2 regions of the Starkeya sp. ORNL1 genome follow, and region 1 is predicted to be linked to the other one. Evidence: predicted binding sites of a transcription regulator. Region 1 holds the regulator's gene; the other holds the start of a gene.
The links. Region 1 encodes LexA, which represses DNA repair genes until DNA is damaged. Its sites were predicted from a motif close to TGTTCNNNNTGTGTTCNG; they were not measured.

Region 1 (6,080 bases):
CCCGCCGCATGCGCCGGCGGGCCGCGCCGGGGACGCATGCGACATCGTGCTGCTCAACGACTGACCTCGCGGAATCCGGCCCGGCTCGTGCATGATCGCGCGGACGTAACGGAGCAGAGCCGATGCAGATCAATCTCCCCGAAATCCTTGCCGAGGTGACCGCGGTGTTCCAGCGCTACGAGGCGGCGCTGGTCTCGAACGACGTGGCAACGCTCGACGCGCTGTTCTGGGACAGCCCGCTCACCATCCGCTATGGCGGAGCGGAGAATCTCTACGGCATCGAGGCGATCCGCGCCTTCCGTGCCGCGCGCTCGGCCATGGGGCTCGCCCGCAGCCTGGAGCGCACGGTCATCACCACCTACGGCACCGACATGGCGACCGCCGCGACGCTGTTCCGCCGGGCGGCGACCTCGGGCAAGGTCGGCCGGCAGATGCAGACCTGGATGCGTACGCCGGACGGCTGGAAAGTGGTCGCGGCCCATGTCTCGCTGATCGAGGAACCGGCCGCGGGCTGACGGGCCGGGGCACCCGCTATATGCTCCGAACCTTCAGTTGCAGCGGGCGAATCGCGCCCGATCCGGGAATTTCACCGTCGCATGCGTTCCGTCCCCGCCCCCCTCGTCCCCACTGGTGATGCCGGACCCGCTCCGCGTGCCACGCGTGCAGAGGAGTTGCGCTTCCAGATCGCCGACGAGATCACGCGCGGCCTGCTGCCACCCGGCACCACGCTGGACGAGACGGCGCTCGCCGCCCGCTTCGGCGTCTCCCGCACGCCGGTGCGCGAGGCGATCCGCGAACTCGCCGCCTCCGGCCTGGTCGACACCCGCCCGCACCGCGGCGCCGTGGTGGCGCGCCCGAGCGTCGAGCGGCTGCAGGCGATGTTCGACGTCATGGCCGAATTGGAGGCACTGTGCGCCGGGCTCTGCGCGCTGAAGATGAATCCGGCCGAGCGCCGCGCCTTCGAAGCGCTGCATGCGGAGATGGGAGACCTGATGCGAACCGGGGATTTCCTCGGCTATCGCGAGGCCAACGAGACCTTCCACACCTCGATCTATGCCGGCAGCCACAATGGCTATCTCGCCGAGATCACGCTCGGCACAAGGCGTCGGCTCTCGCCGTTCCGCCGCGCGCAGTTCCGCGCGCTGGGCCGGCTCGCGCTCTCCCACACCGAGCATGACCGGGTGGTCACCGCGATATTGCGCGGCGACCGGGACGGCGCCGCGGTGGCGATGCGCGACCATATCGTCATCGTCCATGACGCTTATGAGCAGTATGCTCAAAGCGTGTGATCGTAATTGCTTACGGTAAGTTCCTGATGTTATGCCTTAGATCGCAGCCGCCTCTACCTCCGCGGCGAGGAAGCCGCGCCAGCCGCCATAGGCGGTGATGTCACGCGCGGATGCCACTCCTGTCGCTTCGACCAGGAAGCCCTTCACGTCGGAACCGTCGTCCAGCGTGATGCTGCCGATGCCGAGCGGCGCCGGTATCTTCGCCAGGAACGGACCATAATTCTGCGCCGGCAGCGACCACACCTCGCACGCGATCGGCGCGCCGCTTCCCGGTCGGCCGCGCAGTAGACCGGGCCGCCGAACCCGGCCTTCCGGCAACAAGTACAGCCGATAATCCGCATTGGTGCGGGCTTGCCGCACGAAGGTGCCGCCGGCCGCCAGTAATTCGCCATTGAGCGGCAAGCCGGACAGATGCGCGCCGAACAGCGCGATCTCGATCCGCCCCGGCCCGGCAGTGGGCGTGGCGGGCGCGAGTGGAGGTAGCGCACGCCCTGTGGCGCCCATGGCGAGCCCGGTGCGGGCGTGGAAGGCCGCGCCGATCGCCGCAAGATGCGCGTCGCGCCCGGCCGGCGCCAGCAAGGTGATGCCGAACGGCGCACCGTCGCGGCGGATTTCGGAGGGTACGGCGAGGCCGCACATATCGAGCAGGTTCACAAAATTGGTGTAGATTCCGAGATTGCTGTTCAGCCGCACCGGATCGGCATCGAGCTGCGCCAGCGTGTAGACGGTAGGCATGGTCGGCACCATCAACGCATCGAGCCCGGTCATCTCCTGTCGCGCCCGCGCCTTCAACTCGGCAAGGCGGTAGAGACCGCGGAACGCGTCGACCGCGCTCAGGGCCCGCCCCTGTTCGATGATGGAACGCACCACTGGATGAAAGGAATCCGGCCGGGATTCCAGGAAGCCGCCGACCGCGGCATAGCGTTCGGCGACCCAGGGACCGTCGTAAAGCAGGCGCGCCGCCTCGAAGAAGGGCTCCATCTCGATCTCGACGATATCGGCCCCAAGCGCACCGAGACGGGCCAGCGCGCGCACGAAGGCGCCTTCGGTCTCGCGATCGCCGAACGTCACGCAATCCACGCTGCGCGGCACGCCGATGCGTAGCTTCGGCGCCACGCCGCCGGCATGGCCAAGCGGCAGATCGCGCGAGAAGGGATCGGATGGGTCTGCCCCGGCCATCGCCTGTAACGCAGTGAAGGCATCGCCGACGGTGCGCGCGAACACCGAGACGCAATCGAGCGAACGACACGCCGGAACCACGCCGGTGGTCGAGACCAGGCCGAGGCTCGGCTTCAACCCGACGATATTGGTGAGCCCGGCGGGAATGCGGCCCGAACCCGCGGTGTCGGTGCCGAGCGCAAATGGCACCAGCCCGGCGGAGACGGCAACGCCGGAACCGGAACTGGAGCCGCCCGGCACCAGATCGGCGCGGATCGGATTGCGCGGCGTGCCATAGGGCGAGCGGCGGCCGACAAGGCCGGTGGCGAACTGATCGAGATTGGTCTTGCCGACCACGATGGCGCCGGCCCGGCGCAGGCGCGCCACGCTCACAGCATCCTTGGTCGCCATATAGGCGAAGTCCGGGCAGGCGCAGGTGGTGGGCAGGCCGGCGACGTCGATATTGTCCTTCACCGCGAAGGGCACGCCGTAAAGCGGCAGCCGCTCGGGATCTGAGCCCTCCAACGACTTGAGCTGGGCGTGGATCGCCTTGGGTTCGGCAATGGCCGTGAACACCGCCGGGTCGTCATAGGCGGCGATGCGCGCCATGCAGGCCGCGAGTGTCTCCGCCGGTCGCGCCTTGCCTTGCCGATGAGCCGCCACGACCTCCGCGATTGTCTCGACCAATACAAGCCTCCCGACTCTGCCGCCCCTGGCGCTATGCCCTTGCAATAGGCACTCTGCGCCAGATTGCATACAGGCAAATGTCGGGCCGCTTTGGCCGTCCACGGAAACGGCGGGGCATTAGCGGTATCTTTACTGTTGTGGAACACAAAAAGAACAGCTAGGTTTTTGTTCGTGCTTTGTTTCGTTTGACTCGGGCCCGTCTTCGCCTGTGTCAGCCAGATCGAGGGGTCGGAATGCTCACCCGCAAACAGCATGAGCTGCTTCGCTTCATCCATGAACGGCTCAAGGAAAGCGGCGTGCCGCCCTCCTTCGAGGAGATGAAGGAAGCCCTCGATCTCCGCTCGAAATCAGGCATCCATCGCCTCATTACGGCGCTCGAAGAGCGTGGCTTCATTCGCCGCCTGCCGAATCGCGCTCGGGCGCTCGAAGTGGTGCGCCTGCCGGATAGCGTGCAGCCGATCCGCCCGTCGCGTAACTTCTCGCCGAACGTGGTCGAGGGTGGCCTCGGCCGGGTGCGCCCGCCCACAGAAGACGAGCCGTCGCGCCCGGTGCCCATCCCGGTGATGGGCCGCATCGCCGCCGGCACGCCGATCTCCGCGATCCAGTCGCGCAGCCACACCATTTCGATGCCGCCGGAAATGCTGGCGAGTGGCGAACACTATGCGCTTGAGGTACGCGGCGATTCGATGATCGAGGCTGGCATTCTCGACGGCGACCTCGCGCTGATCCGCAAGACCGAGACCGCGGACACGGGTGAGATCGTGGTGGCGCTGATCGATGATGAGGAAGCCACCTTGAAGCGGTTGCGCAAGAAGGGGGCATCGGTCGCCCTCGAAGCGGCTAATCCAGCCTACGAGACCCGCATTTTCGGCCCTGACCGGGTGCGCATCCAGGGACGCCTGGTCGGCCTGTTCCGCCGTTATTGATCCGGCGCGGGCGACGCCTGCTCCGGCGACAGGGTCTCGGTATCCGCCGTGCCGGCAGGATCGATCGGCGTGATGGGTCGTGGCGACTTTGCCGCGGCGTTCGCCAGCTTTTCACGCGGCATCGGCAGCCAAGGTCGTTCTACGCCTTCCGGGCGACCACGAACAAGTTGTGGCCCATCAGCGGCGAGATGGAGCGCTTGCGCGCCTGAGCTGCCATCCGGCGCGATCCGCACCACATAGGCCGCGCAATCCTCGGGTGGCTCGAATGGGGTGACGAGCACGGCGGCGAGACGGCAGTCGTCGACGAGCGAATCGCGCGAGAGCGACAGGGCGGCGTTTCGCCCGTCCGTCATCGGCAGTGTACAGCCCAGCCGATCGCAAAGCGGCGCCGCCATCTGTGCGCCGGGCGCGGCGAGCGCGGCACGATCCCCCTCCGCGCCAAGCCATTGCTCGCCGGCGAAGCGGCTGGCGAGAACTGCCGTCGGACGATCCCCCATCAGGGCGAGGCGCCCATCTAGGCCCCGCACCGCCACGGTCTTTCCGGTGGCGTCGACCAGCAGATCCGGGCGGTCGGGGGACGCGCCGATCCAGAGACCCGCCGCTGCCAGCACCGGCGCGATGAGAACGAGGCGGGTGCGCAGCAGGCACAGGCAGGCCAGAGCAAGGCTGAACAGGATCAGCGTCGCCAGGGGAAACGCCGGCAGGCCGCGGTCGGCATCCGGCATGGCCGCCACCGTCGCGGCAATGTAGCTCATGCCATCTATGCCGAACCCCATGGCCGACCATGCCGGTCCGTCCCAGCCAAACGGTAGCAGCAGCGCGCCCAGCAGCCCGAACGGCATGACGATCAGCGATACCAGTGGCGCGGCGGCGAGATTGGCCAGCAGGCTGAACGGCGCGAGGCGCTGGAAATGGAAGGCGGCGTAGGGAGCTGTCGCCAGCCCGGCGACCAGCGAAGTCACGAGCAGAGCCCCGACATAGCGCAGCGCGTAGCCGCCGACCGGCGTGCTTGCACCGACCGAATTGATGAGGCGACGGCCGAACGCTTCGTGCGCGGCGACCAGCGCCAGCGTTGCGGCAAACGACATCTGCGTTCCGGGATCGAGCAGCGTCGCCGGCGCAGCGGCGAGCACGATCATGGCGGCGATGGCGAGCGTGCGCAGCGTCAGCGCCGGACGTCCGAGCATCACCCCGACAAGCACCAGCAGCGTCATCAGATAGGAGCGCTGCGTGGGCACCTCATTGCCGGACAGCACGAGATAGAAGGTCGCCGCCGCGATGGCGGGCACGGCGGCGTAGGCCTTGATCGGCCAGCGTAGTGCAAGCGCGGGCCACAGCGCCAGCAAGGCGCGCGCCAGGATGAAGGTGGTGGTGGCGACCAGCGCCATGTGCAGGCCGGAGATGGAGAGGATGTGCGAGAGGCCGGAGACGCGCATCACCTCCTCGACGCTTTCGCTCACGCCGCCACGCAATCCGGTGACAAGCGCCACCGCGATCGCCCCGGTATCGCCGGACAGGACCGCAGTGATGCGTCCGGCCATGGCGGCGCGCACTTCGTCCAACCATGCGGCGAAACCGAGCGTGGGTGGCACGGCCACCGGCGCCGCGCTCTCCCGGGCCTTGCCGAAGGCGAAGCCGGTGGCGCCGATGCCGTCGAACCAGGCATCGCGGCCGAAATCATAGCCGCCGGGATAGGCCGGCCCCGGCGGCGGGCCCAGCGTCGCACGGACGGTGACATGGCTGCCGACCGTAGGCGGCGTACCCGGCACGGTCACGCGCACCCGTTCGGGTCGCGGCTCGCCTGCCCGCTCCAGGGCGGTCACGCGCAGCACGATGCGTCCGTTCTGCTTGCCATCCTTGGTGCGCAGTTCCGCTCGCTCAACGAAGCCGGAGACTTCCGCCGCGACCAGCTGCGTCGGCAACACCGGATGGGCGATGCGCGCAGTGTGTAGCGTGGCAAGTGCGAAGCCGGCGGCGATGGCCGCCAGTCCGGCCAGCAGGTGGAAGGCAACGGCCCGAC
Region 2 (6,080 bases), 150 kb from region 1:
CCTGGCCGCTGATGGACGGGCACTTCATCCCGCCGCTGGAGCAGTTGCTGGTGCAGCAGCCGGCGTGGCGGAATTTCTTCGAGAATGCGATGACCGTGCAGTTCGACCACCGCATGGTCGCCTATGCGCTGTGGGGGCTCACGCTGCTGCACTGGCTGGATGCACGGCGCTTCGGCGGGCCGGCGGAGCGGCGGGCGCTGCTGCTGTTCGGCCTTGTCACGGCGCAGGCCTTCCTCGGCATCATGACGCTGATCCACCAGGTGCCGATCGACATCGCACTGACGCACCAGTTCGGCGCGACCATCGTGCTGATCGCCGCGACCATCCACGCGGCGCGGCTGGCTCGAAGAGGGGCTCTGCTTGAGCATCCTTCGAGGCTCGCTGCGCGAGCACCTCAGGATGAGGTAGCTCTTTCAAGATCAACCTCATCCTGAGGTGCCCGGCAACGCCGGGCCTCGAAGGATGTTCAAACAGCGCGACATTCGCGCTGCCGGCTACTCCGCCGCTTCGGAGCGGCGCTTCATCGGCCGGCGGGCCAGCACCCCGGCGAGGAAGCGGCCGGTGTGGCTGCGCTTCTCCTTGGCGATCGCCTCCGGCGGGCCGGCCGCGACAATCTCGCCGCCGCCATCGCCGCCTTCGGGGCCGAGATCGATCACCCAGTCCGCGGTCTTGATGACTTCGAGATTGTGCTCGATCACCACCACCGTATTGCCCTGCTCCACCAGTTCGTGGAGCACCTCCATGAGCTTGGCGACGTCGTGGAAATGCAGGCCAGTGGTCGGCTCGTCGAGGATATAGAGCGTGCGCCCGGTGGCGCGGCGCGACAGCTCCTTCGACAGCTTCACCCGCTGCGCCTCGCCGCCGGACAGCGTATTGGCCTGCTGGCCGACATGGATATAGCCGAGGCCGACGCGTGACAGCGTCTCCAGCTTCTCGCGCACCGCCGGCACCGCCTTGAAGAACTCGGCGCCCTCGTCGACCGTCATGTCGAGCACGTCGGCGATCGACTTGTTCTTGAAGGTGACCTCCAGCGTCTCGCGATTGTAGCGCTTGCCCTTGCAGACATCGCATGTGACGTAGACGTCGGGCAGGAAGTGCATCTCGATCTTGATGACGCCGTCGCCCTGGCAGGCCTCGCAGCGTCCGCCCTTCACATTGAAGGAGAAACGCCCCGGGCCGTAACCGCGCGCCTTGGCCTCCGGCAGCCCGGAGAACCATTCGCGGATCGGAGTGAAGGCGCCGGTATAGGTCGCCGGGTTCGACCGCGGGGTGCGCCCGATCGGCGACTGGTCGATATCGATCACCTTGTCGAGATGCTCCAGCCCCTCGATGCGATCATGTGGCGCGGGCGGATCGGAGGCACCGTTCAGCCGGCGGGCCACCGCCTTGTAGAGCGTGTCGACCAGCAGGGTCGACTTGCCGCCGCCGGAGACACCGGTGACCGCAGTGAACAGGCCGAGCGGTATCTCGGCGCTGACGTCCTTCAGATTGTTGCCGCGCGCGCCGATCACCTTGAGCATGCGCTTGGTGTTCGGCTTGCGCCGCTTCGGCACCGGCACGCTCATCTCTCCGGTGAGGTATTTGCCGGTGAGCGAGTCCGGATGGGCCAGGATGTCCGCCGGCGTGCCCTGCGCCACGATCTGGCCGCCATGCACGCCGGCGCCGGGGCCGACATCGACCACATAGTCGGCAGCGAGCACGGCGTCCTCATCATGCTCGACCACGATCACGGTGTTGCCGAGGTCGCGCAGCCGCCGGAGCGTGCCGAGCAGGCGCTCATTGTCGCGCTGGTGCAGGCCGATCGAGGGCTCGTCCAGCACATAGAGCACGCCCGTCAGGCCGGAGCCGATCTGGCTGGCGAGACGGATGCGCTGGCTCTCGCCGCCGGACAGCGTGCCGGAGCCGCGGGCGAGGGTGAGGTAATCCAGCCCGACATCGAGCAGGAAGGCGAGGCGCTCGCGTATCTCCTTCAGGATGCGCACCGCGATCTCGTTCTGCTTGTCGGTGAGCTGGCCGGGCAGCGCGCCGAACCACTCGAGCGCCCCGCGCACAGAGAGCCGCGCGGCTTCACCGATATGGCTGCCGGCGATCTTCACGGCCAGCGCCTCGGGTTTCAGCCGGTAGCCATGGCAGGCGGCGCAGGGCACCGCGGAGAAATACTTGCCGATTTCCTCGCGCGCCCAGTCGCTCTCGGTCTCGCGCCAGCGCCGCTCGAGATTGGTGATGATGCCCTCGAAGGTCTTCGAGGTCTCGTAGGCGCGCATCCCGTCATCATAGACGAAGCGCACCGCGTCCGAGCCCGAGCCGTAGAGAATGACGTTGCGCGCCTTCTCCGGCAGTTCGTTCCACGCTGTGGTCAGCTTGAAGCCGTAATGGCGGGAGAGCGCGTCGAGCGTCTGGCCGTAATAGGGCGAGGTCGACTTGGCCCAGGGCGCCAGCGCGCCCTGCTTCAAGGTGCGCGACTTGTCCGGCACCACCAGTTCGGGATCGATCTTGCTTTCATGGCCGAGGCCGTCGCACACCGGGCAGGCGCCGAACGGATTGTTGAACGAGAACAGCCGCGGCTCGATCTCTGAAATGGTGAAGCCGGAGACCGGGCAGGCGAACTTCTCCGAGAACAATATGCGCCTGGGCGAGCCGTCCGCCTCGGTTTCGTCGGCATACTCCATCACAGCGATACCGTCGGCGAGGCCGAGCGCCGTCTCCAGCGAATCCGCGAGGCGACCGGCAATGTCGGCGCGCACCACGAGGCGGTCCACCACCACGTCGATGTCGTGCTTCAGCTTCTTGTCGAGCGCCGGGGCGTCGGCGATCTCGTGGAAGGTGCCGTCGATCTTGACGCGCTGGAAGCCCTTCTTCTGGAACTCGGCGAGTTCCTTGCGGTATTCGCCCTTGCGCCCGCGCACCACCGGCGCCAGCAGGAACAGCCGGGTCTTCTCCGGCAGCGCCAGCACGCGGTCGACCATCTGGCTGACCGTCTGGCTCTCGATCGGCAGGCCCGTGGCCGGCGAATAGGGCACGCCGACCCGCGCCCAGAGCAGGCGCATATAGTCATAGATCTCGGTGACGGTGCCGACCGTAGAGCGCGGATTCTTCGAGGTGGTCTTCTGCTCGATGGAGATGGCCGGCGAGAGGCCGTCGATCTGGTCGACGTCCGGCTTCTGCATCATCTCCAGGAACTGGCGGGCATAAGCCGAGAGGCTTTCCACATAGCGGCGCTGGCCTTCGGCATAGATGGTGTCGAAGGCAAGCGACGACTTGCCGGAGCCGGAGAGGCCGGTGAAGACGACAAGGCTGTCGCGGGGGATTTCGAGGTCGACATTCTTGAGATTGTGCTCGCGCGCGCCGCGGATCGAGATCACGCGGGCATCGCGGCGGGGAGTGTCCACGCGATCCTTCATTCCGGTCTTTCCTGGGCTCTTCGTTCGGCTCGGCAGATTCTTCATTCCGGCTCGACAGATGGGCCGGACCCGTTCAGGGCATGGCAATGAACTTCGAGACGTCGTAGCGGAAGCTGCGCCGCCCGCTTCACGTTCCGTCGAACTCGCTCATCGCCGTCGAGCCCACAAGATAGTCATCCTGCTGCGCCGCGTCATCACCGCCCGGCCGGCGAATCTCATCCCGGACGCCGGAAGACCGGCTTGCGCCCCATTAAGCACGATGCTAGGAACAGAACAAGAACGATCTTGATCGCCGTTTTCCGTCGCGCGCGCGGGCTCTCGTTGCCCGTGGTGCGGCCGGCGAAGTTGGGTGTGGAAAAGGACGCTGCGGCGGGTCTCGCGCCGGTCGTGGTCGTCTAGGATGGCGGCTCTTGTGGCGCATGGCGCCGACGGTTTGGAGGACGAGATGGCGGGCAGCGTCAACAAGGTGATACTGGTCGGTAATCTCGGCCGCGATCCGGAAGTGCGGACCTTCCAGAATGGTGGGCGGGTGTGCAATCTGCGCATCGCCACGTCCGAGACCTGGAAGGACAAGGCGTCGGGCGAGCGGCGCGAGCGCACCGAATGGCACAGCGTGGTGATCTTCAACGAGAACCTGCTGCGCATCGCCGAGCAGTATCTGCGCAAGGGCACCAAGGTCTATATCGAGGGCCAGCTTGAGACCCGCAAGGCGACCGACCAGTCCGGCGGCGAGCGCTATTTCACCGAAGTCGTGCTGCGCCAGTTCCGCGGCGAACTGACCATCCTCGACAGCAAGGGCGGCAGTTCGGAGTCCGGTGACGACTATTCCAGCGGCGGCGATTTCGGCTCGTCGGGCAGCGGCTTCGGCGGCGGCTCCTCAGGGGGAGGGCGCTCCTCCGGCGGCGAACGCAAGCCCGCGGCGGCCGTCAGCGGTGGTGGCGGCTCACGCTTCGGCGGTGGAAGCAGCGGCGGCGACCTGGATGACGAGATCCCGTTCTGAGCGGTTTGTTCCAAAGGGCGACGCCCTCCCGAGGCCGGCCTCAGGACAAGCCACGTCATCCTGAGGTGCTCGGGCGCAGCCCGAGCCTCGAAGGATGTTGAAGCAGAAGACGGTCATCGGGTGCGTCGTTATCCGGTCAGAAACGCCGCGCGTATCCCGTCCATGACGAACTGCACCGCCAGCGCGGTCAGCACCACGCCGAGCAGGCGAGTGAGGATGGCGTTGCCGGTAACGCCGAGCAGGCGGTTCATGCGCTCGGCAGCGAGATAGACGGCAAGGCACGCGGCCACCACCAAGGCGGTGATGACGAACAGCCCGGCGAGCCGCGTCGGATCGCCCTTGGCCTCGCCGGCCAGCAGCATCATCGCGGTGATGGCGCCAGGCCCCGCCATCAGCGGAATGGCGAGCGGGAACACCGAGAGGTGGTGGAGATGGTGCTCGCGCATCATCGCCTCGGCGTTCTCGCTCTTGCGCTCGGTGCGCCGGCCAAACACCATCTCGAAGGAGATGGCGAACAGCAGCAGGCCACCGGCGATGCGGAAGGCGGGGAGGGTGATGCCGAGCGCCGCCAGGAGCGGCGCGCCGATGGCGCCGAACATCGCCAATATGCCGAGTGCGATGATCGAGGAACGCCACGCGACGCGGCGGCGCTCTTCCGTGGACAGGCCGCTCGTAACGGCCAGGAAGATCGGCGCGAGGCCGGGCGGGTCGAGCACGACCAGCATGGTCACCGCCGCCGAGACGAAATAGTCGAGCATGGTCGCGCCTTCGGATGGTCCGCCGCTTCCCAACGGTCCTGGATCGAGCACCTGATGGTAAGCGTTATGCGCGGGAGAAATATACCGCTGATATCAATTGCGGATCGGGCGGAAAGCATCGGTGCGATGTCTGCAACCACCGGGTCGGCCACGTCGCGGGAACACGCTTTTTGGATGGTAATATAAGGCCGTTTCGCCACGCTTCCGCCACGTTCCGACGAAGCCGTCAAAACATTCTCATAACATATTGATTTAACAGGACTTCTTGAACCCTCGAAACGACCCCTGCGCTGGCGTGCCGTGGCGGAATCGGCTAGAGAGAGCCGACGTTTCGTAGCTTTGGAAAGTACCCTCCGTGTCCGAATCCGACGCCAGCAATCCAGGGGAAGGTGGTCCCTCGGACATCCGGCCTGTCTCGATCACCGACGAGCTGTCGCGCAGCTATCTCGATTACGCCATGAGCGTGATCGTCTCGCGCGCGCTGCCCGACGTGCGCGACGGTCTCAAGCCGGTGCACCGGCGCATCCTGTTCTCGATGCGCGAGAACAACTACACGCCTGACCGCGCCTACAACAAATCCGCCCGCGTCACCGGCGACACGATGGGTAAGTACCATCCGCACGGCAACCAGGCGATCTATGACGCGCTGGTGCGTCTCGCGCAGGAATTCTCCATGCGCCTGCCGCTGATCGACGGCCAGGGCAATTTCGGCTCGGTGGATGGCGATCCGCCGGCGGCCGAACGCTACACCGAGGTGCGGCTGGCGCGTCCGGCCATGGCGCTGCTCGACGACCTCGACAAGGACACGGTCGACTTCCAGGACAATTATGACGGGCGCGAGCAGGAGCCGACCGTGCTCCCCGCCCGCTTCCCGAACCTGCTGGTCAATGGCGCCGGCGGCATCGCGGTGGGCATGGCCAC

Region 2: uvrA (excinuclease ABC subunit UvrA) is a predicted target of LexA. The motif match lies at 3,666-3,683, and genes of this name have one in related genera.

The regions. Positions count from the first base shown of each region.
Region 1 is NZ_CP048834.1:759,676-765,755, forward strand. It holds gene glp (gephyrin-like molybdotransferase Glp) at 1-64, shown strand, start outside; gene hpxZ (oxalurate catabolism protein HpxZ) at 123-515, shown strand; gene G3545_RS03695 (GntR family transcriptional regulator) at 597-1,289, shown strand; gene atzF (allophanate hydrolase) at 1,326-3,134, opposite strand; gene lexA (transcriptional repressor LexA) at 3,368-4,060, shown strand; gene G3545_RS03710 (ComEC/Rec2 family competence protein) at 4,054-6,080, opposite strand, start outside.
Region 2 is NZ_CP048834.1:605,735-611,814, forward strand. It holds gene G3545_RS02970 (COX15/CtaA family protein) at 1-434, shown strand, start outside; gene uvrA (excinuclease ABC subunit UvrA) at 495-3,401, opposite strand; gene ssb (single-stranded DNA-binding protein) at 3,847-4,401, shown strand; gene G3545_RS02985 (MarC family protein) at 4,530-5,159, opposite strand; gene gyrA (DNA gyrase subunit A) at 5,515-6,080, shown strand, end outside.